Regions from separate parts of the Streptomyces bottropensis ATCC 25435 genome, predicted to be linked through region 1. Evidence: riboswitches for the same ligand, from Rfam matches in the RefSeq annotation. Region 1 holds a riboswitch; the other holds the start of a gene.
The links. A riboswitch is a leader RNA that binds a small molecule or an ion and turns the genes downstream of it on or off. The one in region 1 is predicted to bind glycine.

Region 1 (6,692 bases):
TTGAGCATGCCGCCCCAGGAGGCCTGCGGCGGCTGGATCCCGACACCGAGGAAGCTGAGCGACGCCTCGAAGATGATGTTCGTCGGGATGAGCAGGGTCGAGTAGACGATGATCGGCGCGACGAGGTTGGGCAGCAGTTCCTTGAACAGGACGTACGGGCCGCCTGCGCCCATCCCGCGCGAGGCGTCGATGAACTCCCTCTCGCGCAGCGCCAGGGTCTGACCGCGCACGATGCGCCCCATGTACGGCCAGTTGAAGAAACCGATGACGAAGATCAGCACCGAGATGTGCAGCGGCAGTCCTTCGAGACCGAAGGCGCCGCCCTGCAGCGTCGCGGAGATGGCGATCGCGAAGAGCAGCAGGGGGAACGCCAGGAAGGTGTCCATCAGCCGGCTCACGACCGTGTCGACCCGGCCGCCGTAGTAGCCGGCGACCAGGCCCAGCACCACGCCGATGGCGTTCGACAGGATCGTCGCGCCGAAGGCCACGACCAGGGAGACCCAGGAGCCCTCCAGGATGCGGGCGAGGATGTCGCGGCCGAACTTCGGCTCGACACCGAGCGGGTGGTCCCAGCTCATCCCGCCGAAATCGCCCTGGGGGAGCGAGGTGTTGGGATCGATCAGGTCCTGGTTGAACGCGTTGGGGTCGAGCCCCAGCAGCGACTGCAGCGGCCGGGAGAGGACCGCGATCAGGATCAGCAGGACGACGATGAGACCGCCGGCGACCGCCACCTTGTCGCGCTTGAAGCGGGTCCAGGCGATCTGGCCGAGCGAACGGCCCTCGATCTTCTTGGCCTCGACGCCTTCCAGCACGGCTTCGGGCTGTGCCTCGGCCTGCGATCCGGTCGTCTCAATGGGTGCGGTCATCGTCCCTCGTGCTTGCCCGTGCCGGTGGTTGCCGACTGTGCCTGGCGGCCGCCCGGGTCTGCGGTGCGGTCCGTCACCACTGCTCTTTCGTCTGCTCTGTGACTACTGCTGGGTACGAGGGAGAGGTACGGCATCGAACTTCACCGCGTGAACAGCGCGTTCGCCGGATCCCCCCATCGCTCTGGGGGAGTCTTCAACGGCCGCGCGATCAGGCACCAGACCCGACGGCGAATGTATGCGCAACCGTGATGTGGCCAGCGGGGTTCCGCTATCCGGACGTGACGCTCTGTTGAGCGGTGGGTGCGGTGGAGAGTCGTGGGCGCGGCGGTTCAGTACCGGCTCGGATAGCCGTAGCCGCCCGCCGCCGGGGCCTGTGCCGGGGCCGCGTGGGCCTCGCGGTCGTAGAACGGGCGGGCGCCGGCGCGCAGCCACATGGCGACCGGGTCGTACTCGTCGGACATCGCGACGGTGGAGACGGGCAGACCGTCCGGGACGGCGCCGATGGACTGCTGCATCATCGCGCGCACCGAGTCGACGGCCGGCGGCGAGGTGTCGTACACGTCGAGGCCGATGGCCAGGTACGGCGCGCCGAGCGCGGGCTGCACCCAGGCGCGGCGCAGCGAGCGCACGGCGGGCGTGCGGTGCGCGTTCTGGGTCAGCAGGCCGTAGAACTGGGGGATCTCGATGGCCGGCTCGGACAGCCGGAGCGGGCCGGCGGGCTGCCGCTCCAGGCCCGTGGCGATCCGGCGCAGGTCGAGCCAGGGGATGCCGACGCCGCCGCCCGGGGCGTGCGGGTTCAGCCAGAGGCCGTAGTGGTCGGGGTAGAGGGTGCGGGCCACGTCGAGGCCGTCGACCACCTCGTAACTGCGGTTCCAGCCACTGGCGGAGAGCTCCTGGGCGGAGGTCACGCACGGGGCGTAGTTGAACCCTTCGACCTCCATGTTCCCGTACTGCGCGTCCGGGGAGCCGCCCTGGCCGTGCCAGAGCAGCATCCAGATCTGGCCGGAGGACGGGGTGGCGAGGGCACGCAGCAGCGCCTCGTAGGCGTCGTAACGCCCGGGCGTCACCTGCCGCAGCATGTGCTCGACCTGCCCGGTGGCGATGCGGCTGCCGCTCGCGCTCACGTTGGCCGCCCTTCGATGTGGACCGTGATGGGTGGTGGACCCTGGTGGTGGGAAACAGCTTAGGTGGTGTGCGGGTTGAGCCGGTCAGGGCTCGGGGGTTGTCGTGCGTCACGGAGGGCGGGCGCGTCGTGGCTGGTCGCGCCCACGCGGCGGAGCCGCGTGATGTCACTGCCCCGCGCCCCTTCGAGAAGCACTGATCAGTAGCCCTGTTGGTAGAACGGCCGTACCTTCTCGCGGAGCCAGTCCCCCACCGGGTCCTGGGCGACGTCCAGGAAGACCATGTTGACCGGCCAGGGAACCGGCGTCCTGGCCAGGGCCCTGCCGAGGGCGGCCAGGGGGAGGCCGCGGTCGGCCTCCCAGGAAGCCAGTTCGACGCCGATGAACATGACGGGGGCGGCGGTCTCGATGGTGGCGAGGCAGCGGCGGGCGGAGAGGACCACCCCGGTCGCGGCGAACTCGGCGGAGGCGGCCGCGAGGAAGTCCACGGGGTCGTCCTGCCAGTCCGGTTCGAAGAGACGGACGCGGGCACCGTTCGCCGTGCCGTCCAGCGGGGTCCGTCCGGCCCGGCACAGCTCGGCCACGGCGGGCGGCGGCAAGGGCATGCCCACGACGCCGTCCGGGTTCAGGGCGAGGCCGATCTGCGGAGGCAGACCGCGCGCGAACTCGACGGCCGGGGCGATCGTGAACGACATGTGGTGGCCGACGACCTGGCGGAACTGCTCCTCGGAGGTGAAGACCGGCACGTACGCCTGGCCGTCGAACTCCATCGTGGGCAGATCGAGCTGACCGCTCTGCGGGCCGCCGCCCTCCGGCAGCGGCACCCAGACGAAGCTGCGGGCCAGCACCTCCACGATCCGCGCCCCGGCCTGGGGCACGCCGAGCGACGCGGACAGCACCTCCTCCAGCTCGTTGCCGGGCCACCCGCCGTGCCCGTGGGGATGCGCCTGTGCCGGAAAGTCCGCCGGGAAGTCCATCTGCTGCCTACCGCTTTGCTCCGTGATGCTGTTGTCCCTGCACCTTAATTGCTTCCGGGCCGGGGGCGCGCCCCTCCGGGGCGCCCCGCTACCCCACGAAGTCGATCCGCTTCAGGACGTCCGCCGCCGCCCGGTCGAGGAGCACCGCCGCCCCGCACCCCTGCGGCAGCCGTCCCTCCTCGACCCCCCGCAGCAGTCTGGTCATGGCACCCCGGTGCCGCGCGAACGCGTACCGCGACACCCCTCGCCCCCGCTCCCGCTGCCCGTCCCGCGCCTCGCCGGGTGTCACGTCGAGCAGCAGCAGATGCAGGGTGCCGCCCCGCCTCCTGGCCTCCCGGGCGAGCCAGCTTCGTACCCATGCCTGCGCCCCGCAGTCGTGCACGACGACGCCCTCCCCCGAGCGCAGGGCGCGCCGCAGCCCCGCGTAGTGGGCGAGGCGCACGAAGGGCCGGTAGGCCGCGTACGGCAGGTGGCGGGCGAAGCGCGCGTCGAACCGGTCGCGGGTGTCCTGGGAGTCGATCCGCACGCCCGGCACGCTCCGCCGCATCAGTGTCGACTTGCCGCTGCCGGGGAGCCCGGTCACCACCACCAGGTCCTGCGGGCCGAAGGACAGTCCGTGCGGGCTGCGCCCGGCACGCTCCCTGAGGTCGCGGACGACCGCCCTCGGGAACGGGCCGCACGCCTCACCGGCCGGTACGACGGGCTGCTTGGGCATGGCGATGCCCGAAGTGGTCGCGTACGCCGTGGTCCTGTTCACCGTGATCGTCCTCCCCAGGGGTATGGAGACCCATCCCCACAGATTGTAAAGAAAAGGTAATGCCCGATCCCTCCTGGTTCGGTCCTCGTCCTGCCACAAGAGTGCTACGAACCACTGTGTCCGCTTCCCCTCGTCGTCCCCTACCTGTGAAAGGTCCCCCTGCCGCGCCGCGTCGATGCGTGCAATGATGTGCGCGCCAACTGCATACCGGCCGCTTGAATCCGCGCGGGAGAGCTCCCAGCAGTCTCGCTGGGGCGCCGAAGGAGCAAGTCCCTCCCTTGAATCTCTCAGGCCCAGATACCGCGCGGGCGAGGCACATCTGAAAAGCGGGCCGCGCCTCTTCCGTAGGGGCCGGCTCCACCCAAGGTGCAAACCACGACCACCGGTACGCGCGGTCGCGGTGAACCTCTCAGGTTCCGATGACAGAAGGGGAGGATCGCCCTCGCCTGTCATGCCCTGGGAGCAGAACCGATGAGCAGTAGCCCCACCGCTGGATCGCGCCGTACCGCGCTCGATGCCCTGCATCGTGCCCTCGGTGCGACGATGACCGACTTCGCAGGCTGGGACATGCCCCTGCGCTACGGCTCCGAGCGCGACGAGCACCTCGCCGTCCGCACGAAGGCCGGTCTCTTCGACCTCTCCCACATGGGCGAGATCACCGTCTCCGGTCCCGGCGCCGCCGCGCTGCTCGACCACGCGCTGGTCGGCAACATCGGCGGTGTGAAGCCCGGCCGCGCCCGCTACACCATGATCTGCCGCGAGGACGGCGGCATCCTCGACGACCTGATCGTCTACCGGCTCGCGGACACGGAGTACCTCGTCGTCGCGAACGCCTCCAACGCCCAGGTGGTGCTGGACGCGCTCGTCGAGCGTGCCGCCGGGTTCGACGCCGAGGTGCGGGACGACCGGGACGCGTACGCGCTGCTCGCCGTCCAGGGGCCCGAGTCGCCCGGCATCCTGGCGGCCCTCACCGACGCCGACCTCGACGGTCTGAAGTACTACGCGGGCCTTCCGGGCACGGTCGCCGGGGTCCCCGCGCTGATCGCGCGCACCGGCTACACCGGCGAGGACGGCTTCGAGCTGTTCGTGAAGCCGGAGCACGCCGTCGAGCTGTGGCAGGCGCTGACCAAGGCGGGCGAGGGCGTCGGTCTCGTGCCCTGCGGGCTGTCCTGCCGGGACACGCTCCGCCTGGAGGCGGGCATGCCGCTGTACGGGCACGAGCTGTCCACCGCGTTGACGCCGTTCGACGCCGGGCTCGGGCGGGTCGTGAAGTTCGAGAAGGACGGCGACTTCGTCGGGCGCACGGCGCTGGCGGCAGCCGCCGAGCGTGCCGCCTCGGCCCCGCCGCGCGTCCTCGTGGGCCTGGTCGCCGAGGGCCGCCGGGTGCCGCGCGCCGGCTACCAGGTCGTCGCCGACGGCCAGGTGATCGGCGAGGTCACCTCCGGAGCGCCCTCCCCGACGCTGGGCAGGCCGATCGCCATGGCGTACGTCGACGCCACGCACTCCGCGCCGGGCACCGCCGGTGTGGGCGTGGACATCCGGGGCAGCCACGAGCCGTACGAGGTCGTGGCGCTGCCCTTCTACAAGCGGCAGAAGTGACACCTTCGTAGCGTTCGCCCGTAGTCGTACCGAGCGTGACCCTCGGCACATCCGCGCTGCTCAACAGCGGTTTCAGCCGTCCCCCCTTCATCACCACTCCCCCGCGTACAGGAGAATTCAGGCCATGAGCAACCCCCAGCAGCTGCGTTACAGCAAGGAGCACGAGTGGCTGTCGGTCGCCGAGGACGGCGTCTCGACGGTCGGCATCACGGAGTTCGCGGCGAACGCGCTCGGCGATGTCGTCTACGCCCAGCTTCCCGACGTGGGCTCCACGGTGGCCGCGGGCGAGACCTGCGGCGAACTGGAGTCCACCAAGTCGGTGAGCGACCTGTACTCGCCGGTGTCCGGTGAGATCACCGAGATCAACGAGGACGTCGTCAACGACCCGTCGCTGGTGAACACCGCCCCGTTCGAGGGCGGCTGGCTGTTCAAGGTACGTGTCGCGCAGGAGCCGGACGACCTGCTCTCCGCCGACGAGTACGCCGCCCACACCGCCGGCTGAGAAGACGAGGTCGTACGCATGTCGCTGCTGAACACTCCCCTGCACGAGCTGGACCCCGAGGTCGCCGCCGCCGTCGACGCCGAGCTGCACCGCCAGCAGTCCACCCTGGAGATGATCGCCTCCGAGAACTTCGCCCCCCTCGCCGTCATGCAGGCCCAGGGCACCGTCCTCACCAACAAATACGCCGAGGGCTACCCCGGCCGCCGCTACTACGGCGGCTGCGAACACGTCGACGTCACCGAACAGATCGCCATCGACCGCCTCAAGGACCTCTTCGGCGCCGAGTACGCCAACGTCCAGCCCCACTCCGGCGCCTCCGCCAACCAGGCCGCCCTCTTCGCCCTCGCCCAGCCCGGCGACACCATCCTCGGCCTCGACCTCGCCCACGGCGGCCACCTCACCCACGGCATGCGCCTGAACTTCTCCGGCAAACAGTTCGACGTCGTCGCCTACCACGTCGACGACGCCGGAGTCGTCGACATGGCCGAAGTCGAACGCCTCGCCAAGGAACACCGCCCGAAGGTCATCATCGCCGGCTGGTCCGCCTACCCCCGGCAGCTCGACTTCGCCGCCTTCCGCCGCATCGCCGACGAGACCGGCGCATACCTGTGGGTCGACATGGCCCACTTCGCCGGACTGGTGGCGGCCGGGCTGCACCCCAACCCGGTCCCGTACGCGGACGTGGTCACCTCCACCACCCACAAGACCCTCGGCGGCCCCCGCGGCGGCATCATCCTCGCCCGCGGCAAGGAGTTCGCCAAGAAGCTCAACTCCTCCGTCTTCCCCGGCTTCCAGGGCGGCCCGCTGGAGCACGTCATCGCGGCCAAGGCCGTCTCCTTCAAGGTCGCCGCCGGCGAGGAGTTCAAGGAG
Region 2 (6,692 bases), 2.0 Mb from region 1:
CGGAATTACCGCTCCTTCGGGCACCAAAACGCTCGTACGAGCTATTCCCAGCTCTTCCCCGTAGTCGGACTAGCCCCATCCGACCATGGCGTACCACCCGAAAGGACAGTGCGAGAGGGATGAACCATCCGGGCGGGCGTTGCGTCATCAACCTGTGAAGAAGTCGTGCTGCGAAATGCCTGCGGATTGACGCCCGTGGGGCAACACTGGGACCGGACCGATTTATCACAACGGGGGGCGGCCATGAACGGGGCTTCACGCCGCGGGACAGACAAAACAGCCATCTCAGACCACACGACCAACCGAAAGATCCCAACAACCATGTGCCAGCACCAGCCACTGTGCCCGACTGCCGAATCCGCCGACCGGGAAGGCGCCCGACTCGTGGCGCACCACCCGGAGCAGGGATGGAGCCTGCTCTGCAACGGCGTTCTGCTCTTCGAGGACACCGGTGAGCTCCTGCCGGACGGCCAGATCATCGCGCCGCACCGCCCGATGGGCACCGTAATGACCGCCGCCTGAGCCGCACTCACGTTCGCCGCAGGGCGTGCGCCCCGCACAGGGCGCCCGCCCGGACAGAAGAGGGGCCGGCCGGAGAAGCACTCTCCGAACCGGCCCCGACACGTCTCCGCGTCCGACTACTCTTCGTAGGCGTCCAGCGGCGGGCAGGAGCAGACCAGGTTCCGGTCACCGAACGCCTGGTCGATCCGACGGACCGGCGGCCAGTACTTGTCCGCGGGCGAGACCCCGGCCGGGAAGACCGCCTCCTCGCGCGTGTAGGCGTGCTTCCACTCCCCGCCGAGCGCGCCCGCGGTGTGCGGCGCGTTCCGCAGCGGGTTGTCGTCCGCGGGCCACTCGCCCGAGCCGACCTTCTCGATCTCCGCACGGATCGCGATCATCGCCTCGCAGAACCGGTCCAGCTCACCGAGGTCCTCCGACTCCGTCGGCTCGATCATCAGCGTCCCGGCCACCGGGAACGACATCGTCGGCGCGTGGAAGCCGTAGTCGATCAGCCGCTTGGCGATGTCGTCGACGCTCACCCCGGTCGACTTGGCCAGCGGCCGCAGGTCGATGATGCACTCGTGTGCCACGAGCCCGCCCGGACCGGTGTAGAGCACCGGGTAGTGCGGCTCCAGCCGCTTGGCGATGTAGTTGGCGCTGAGCACCGCCACCTGCGTGGCCCGCTTCAGCCCCTCACCGCCCATGAGCCGGACGTACGCCCACGAGATCGGCAGGATGCCCGCCGAACCCCACGGCGCGGCCGAGACCGGGCCGACGCCCGTCTCCGGGCCGGCCGCGGGCTGCAGCGGGTGGTTCGGCAGATACGGCGCCAGGTGCTCGCGCACCGCCACCGGGCCGACGCCCGGCCCACCGCCGCCATGCGGGATGCAGAACGTCTTGTGCAGGTTCAGGTGCGAGACGTCACCGCCGAAGTGCCCCGGCTTGGCCAGACCCACCAGCGCGTTGAGGTTGGCGCCGTCGACGTACACCTGGCCGCCCGCGTCGTGCACCTGCGCGCAGATGTCGGCCACGTGCTCCTCGAACACCCCGTGCGTCGACGGGTACGTGATCATCAGCACGGACAGCTCGTCGCGGTACTGCTCGATCTTCGCCCGCAGGTCCTCGACGTCGATCTCGCCGTCGTCGGCGGTCTTCACGACGACGACCTTCATGCCGGCCATGACGGCGCTCGCCGCGTTGGTGCCGTGCGCGGAGGACGGGATGAGGCACACCGTCCGCTGCTCGTCACCGTTCGCACGGTGGTACCCGCGCACGGCCAGGAGCCCCGCCAGCTCCCCCTGCGAGCCGGCGTTCGGCTGCAGGGACACCTTGTCGTACCCGGTGGCCTCCGCGAGCTGCTCCTCCAGTTCACGGATGAGCGTGAGATAGCCCTGCGCCTGCTCGGCGGGCGCGAACGGGTGCAGCTGTCCGAACTCGGGCCACGTCACCGGCTCCATCTCGGTGGTGGCGTTGAGCTTCATCGTGCAGGAGCCGAGCGGGATCATGCCCCGGTCCAGCGCGTAGTCCCGGTCCGCGAGCCGGCGCAGGTAGCGCAGCATCGCGGTCTCGGAGCGGTGGTCGTGGAAGACCGGGTGCGTCAGGTAGTCGTCCGACCGCAGCAGCGCCTCGGGCAGCGTGTCCGCCGCGGCGGCGTCCAGGGCCCCCACGTCACCCTCCACGCCGAACGCGGTCCATACGGCGCCCAGCTGGGCCCGCGTGGTGGTCTCGTCGCAGGAGACCGACACCAGGTCGGCGTCCACGAGGTGCAGGTTCACGCCATGTTCCCGGGCGGCGGCCACGACCTCACCGGCCCGGCCCGGCACCCGCACGGTCAGCGTGTCGAAGTACGACCCGTGCACGACCTCGATCCCACCGGCCGTGAGCCCCGCGGCGAGCACGGTGGCGTACCGGTGGGTACGCCGGGCGATGGTCCGCAGCCCCTCAGGCCCGTGGTAGACGGCGTACATGCCGGCCATCACGGCGAGCAGCACCTGCGCCGTACAGATGTTGCTGGTCGCCTTCTCCCGGCGGATGTGCTGCTCCCGCGTCTGCAGGGCCAGCCGGTACGCCTTGTGTCCGTCGGCGTCCACGGACACCCCGACCAGCCGCCCGGGCAGGCTGCGCGCGAACTTCTCCTGCACGGCCATGTAACCCGCGTGCGGCCCGCCGAAGGCCATCGGCACACCGAAGCGCTGCGTGGTCCCGACGGCGATGTCGGCGCCCAGCTCACCGGGTGAGGCCAGCAGGGTCAGCGCCAGCAGATCGGCGGCGACGGTGACGAGCGCGCCGAGCGCGTGGGCCTGTTCGACGACCGGCTTGAGATCCCGTACGACACCGGAGGCGCCCGGGTACTGCAGCAGCACCCCGTTGATGTCGCGCGAGGCGATGTCGGCCGGGATTCCCTCGCTCAGATCGGCGACGACGACCTCGACACCGGCCGGCTCGGCGCGGGTCCGGATCACGGCGATCGTCTGCGGCAGCGCGTCCGCGTCGACGAGGAAGAGGCCCTTCTTGTTCTTGCCCATGCGCCGCGACAACGCCATGGCCTCGGCGGCGGCGGTGCCCTCGTCGAGCAGCGAGGCCCCGGAGGTGGGCAGCCCCGTCAGCTCGGCGACCATGGTCTGGAAGTTCAGCAGGGCCTCCAGCCGCCCCTGGGAGATCTCGGGCTGGTACGGGGTGTAGGCCGTGTACCAGGCCGGGTTCTCCATGACGTTGCGGAGGATGACGGGCGGCGTGAAGGTCCCGTAGTACCCGAGCCCGATCATCGAGCCCAGCACCTGGTTGCGGTCCGCGAGGGAACGCAGCTCGGCGAGCACCTCGGCCTCGGTACGCGCCCCGGGGAGGTCCAGCGCCTCGGCGTTCTTGATCACGTCCGGGACCGCGGCCGCCGTCAGTTCGTCCAGCGAGCCGTACCCGACGTGCGCGAGCATCTTGGCCCGGGCCTCGGCGTCCGGGCCGATGTGGCGCCGCTCGAAGGGGATTCCCTGTTCGAGCTCGGAAAGCGGAATGCGATGGGCGGTCATTACGGAGGCCTCCTGGTCTGACACGACCTTCGAGGGGCACCACGGCACGGGCGCCCCGACGGCCTCCCCCTCTGTCATCTCAACCTGAGAGCTTCACCGGTCCAGGTACGGACCGGCTTTCACCGTCGGTGAGAGCGGGAGCCGTGGCACCCGCTCTGCTTTCCAGAGTGACCTCGTCCGTGCGGTACGTGGGCCTGAGAGATTCCGGGGAGGATTTGCTCCTTCGGCGCCTGCCGGATGGTGTCCGGAGGACTCTCCCGCACGGGGTCAGCAGCCGCTGCCAGCGTATCAGCGCGGGCAACGCACTGGTCTTCGAGTGGCCGCCGCTCCCGATGTGCCTTTTCGTAGTGTGAGAGACGATTCGCGACCCCTTGGCGACCACCTGGAGGGCCCGTGCAGACCGACATCGATCCGCGCCACCTGATCGGCCGCAAGGCGTTCGACCGCAAGGGAAGCAAGATCGGCACCGTGGATGAGGTCTACCTGGACGACGCCACCGGCATCCCCGAGTGGGCCGCGATACGCATGGGCTTCTTCGGTCGCGACGCCTTCGTCCCCCTGGAGCCCAGCGAACTGTACGAGGGCACCCTCCGCATCCCCTTCGACCGCGCCCTCATCAAGGACGCCCCCGACTTCGGCGTGGGCCGCCACCTCTCCCCCGAGCAGGAACTCCAGCTCTACCACCACTACGGCCTGGACATAGCCCCGCCGCAGCCCCTGGACCACGACTTCGGCGACGTGGCGAAGCGGGACGACACCTGAGCCGCTCCCCGCCACAGCCCCAGCCGCAGCCGCAGCCGCCACGAAAGCACCGGACGGCCGACGCGCCCTCACGCCCCCGGCGCCCCCGGCGCCCCCGTGGACCTCAGCCCAGCACCCCACCCGGCACCAGCGGCAACGGTTCCGCCGGCTCCAGCGCGGCGTCGTCCGTCCTGAACGTCCGCACCCGCCCCGGCCCCGCATCGAGCGGCGTCTCGAACCGCACGGTCACCCGCCCGAGCCCGCTCCCCTGCACCCATCCGTGCCCGTACTCGGCGTGCCGCACATCGTGCCCGGCCCTGAAGATCCGCTCCCCGCCCTCGCTCTCCTCCGCCACAGGCACCTCCACGCCGCCTCCGGCATCCTCCTCGACGAGCTCCGGCTCTCCCGCCGCCTGCGCGAACAGATCCTCCTGCGTGTAGTCGGCGAGCCCGCTCACCCCGACCCCCAGCAGCCGCACTCCACCCGTCGTGTCCACGGCCTCCAGCAGCCGGGCCGCGGCCTCGCGCACCACCGCGGGATCGTCCGTGGGTCCCCGCAACGTCTCGGACCGGGTCAGCGTCGAGAAGTCGTAGCGCCGCACCTTCAGCACGATCGTCCGCCCCGACAGTCCGGCCTCCCGCAGCCTGCGCACACAGCGGTCCGCGAGCCGCCGCACCTCCATCCGGACCCGTACCCGGTCGTGGATGTCCACGTCATACGTGTCCTCCACCGATACCGACTTCGTGTCCCGCTCGGCCACCACCGCCCGGTCGTCCCGTGCCAGCGCCATCGCGTACAGCCCGTGTCCGTGGGCCTTGCCGAGCAGTCGTACGACCTCGCCCTCACCCGCCTCCACGATCTCCTCGACCGTGGTGATCCCGGCCCGCCGCAGATGGTCCCCGGTCGCCGGGCCCACCCCCGGCAGGATCCGCACGGACATCGGTCCCAGCAACGCCCGCTCGATCCCCGGCTCGATCAGCACCAGCCCGTCCGGCTTGGCCTCCTCGGAGGCGATCTTCGCGAGCATCTTGGAGGCCGCGAGCCCGACGGAGCCCGTCAGCGCGGTCATGGCCCGTATGTCCGCACGCAACCGCTCCCCGACGAGCCGTGCCGACGCCTCGTCCGAGGCCGCGCCCCCGGCCTCCAGATCCACGAACGCCTCGTCCAGGCTCAGCGGCTCCACCAGGGGCGACAGCGCACGCAACAACCCCATGACCTGATCGCTGATCGCCCGGTAGAAGCCGAAGCGCGGCGTGAGATACGCGGCGTTCGGCGCGAGGCGGCGCGCCTGCGCCATCGGCATCGCCGAATGCACCCCGAAGACCCGCGCCTCGTACGAGGCGGTCGCGACCACCCCGCGCGGCCCCAGCCCGCCGACGACAACGGCTTTCCCCCGCAGACTCGGCTTCGACGCCTGCTCCGCCGAGGCGTAGAAGGCATCCATGTCGAGATGCAGGATCGTGGGCGCGGTTCTCACAGCTCCGATGCTGCCCTACGCCACTGACAACGCCCCACCCTGAGCCTGGGGCGCCCCTCAGACCGCCCGGTTGCGCCGCCGTGCCAGCTCGTCCGCCGGATTGTGGCCCACGAGCGTCTCCCCCGTGTCGACCCGCTCCCCGTGCAGCTGCGAGAGAGCGCTTTCGACGTCACGCCAGACCACCCCCACGGCGATCCCGAAGACCCCCTGACCGCCCTGGAGCAGGGCGTGGACCTCGTCGGGCGAACTGCACTCGTAGACCGTCGCACCGTCGCTCATGAGCGTCATCCGCTCCAGATCACTGAAACCCCGCTCCCGCAGGTGCTGCACGGCGGTGCGGATGTTCTGCAGGGACACTCCCGTGTCGAGGAACCGTTTCACGATCTTCAGGACGACGACGTCCCGGAAGCTGTAGAGCCGCTGAGTCCCCGAACCCTGGGCGGAGCGCACACTCGGCTCCACCAGGCCCGTGCGGGCCCAGTAGTCGAGCTGGCGGTAGGTGATGCCGGCGGCCGCGCACGCGGTGGGACCGCGGTAGCCGACCTGCTCGTGCGGCTCGGGCGCCGCCTCCGCGCTGTCCTGCACGGCCGTGGGCCGCTGCGGGACGTGACCGGCCGCGTTGCCCTGATGGGGGTCCCCCCAGCCGGGGCGCGGCCGAGAGCCTGGGGGAGGGTACGGGCCGCCGTCCCCCAGCCTGCGTCCGGGGGCACCCCCAGCCGTACCGTCGCCGCTGCTTCTCACGCCGACCTCCGTCCTTGACCTGCCTCATCGACGGTAGGCAGCCGCCCGGGGTGCGTCAACGACCACCGCACTCGCCACGCCGAGTGATAATCACCCTGAGAGTGGTTTCCCGTGCCCTTCCGCGGGGAAAGGCTAGCCGAATGCGCTCCGATCGGATTGTCCGACGACGCACCGCTCCCGGGCCGGTACCGCCCCGGGCGGCGTCCGCC

Region 2: it holds a riboswitch for glycine, as region 1 does, so the genes downstream of both, gcvP (aminomethyl-transferring glycine dehydrogenase) here and gcvT (glycine cleavage system aminomethyltransferase GcvT) in region 1, are expected to answer to the same signal.

Annotation. Positions count from the first base shown of each region.
Region 1 covers NZ_KB911581.1:1,845,264-1,851,955, reverse strand. The annotation lists gene STRBO_RS0108305 (ABC transporter permease) at 1-866, opposite strand, end outside; gene STRBO_RS0108300 (enhanced serine sensitivity protein SseB C-terminal domain-containing protein) at 1,196-1,990, opposite strand; gene STRBO_RS0108295 (enhanced serine sensitivity protein SseB) at 2,188-2,964, opposite strand; gene STRBO_RS0108290 (AAA family ATPase) at 3,053-3,721, opposite strand; glycine riboswitch at 3,938-4,034, shown strand; glycine riboswitch at 4,035-4,157, shown strand; gene gcvT (glycine cleavage system aminomethyltransferase GcvT) at 4,193-5,320, shown strand; gene gcvH (glycine cleavage system protein GcvH) at 5,445-5,822, shown strand; gene glyA (serine hydroxymethyltransferase) at 5,841-6,692, shown strand, end outside.
Region 2 covers NZ_KB911581.1:3,819,274-3,825,965, reverse strand. The annotation lists gene STRBO_RS0116880 (DUF5999 family protein) at 322-522, shown strand; gene gcvP (aminomethyl-transferring glycine dehydrogenase) at 639-3,524, opposite strand; glycine riboswitch at 3,697-3,794, opposite strand; gene STRBO_RS0116870 (PRC-barrel domain-containing protein) at 3,918-4,286, shown strand; gene STRBO_RS0116865 (DNA polymerase IV) at 4,390-5,742, opposite strand; gene STRBO_RS0116860 (MerR family transcriptional regulator) at 5,800-6,483, opposite strand.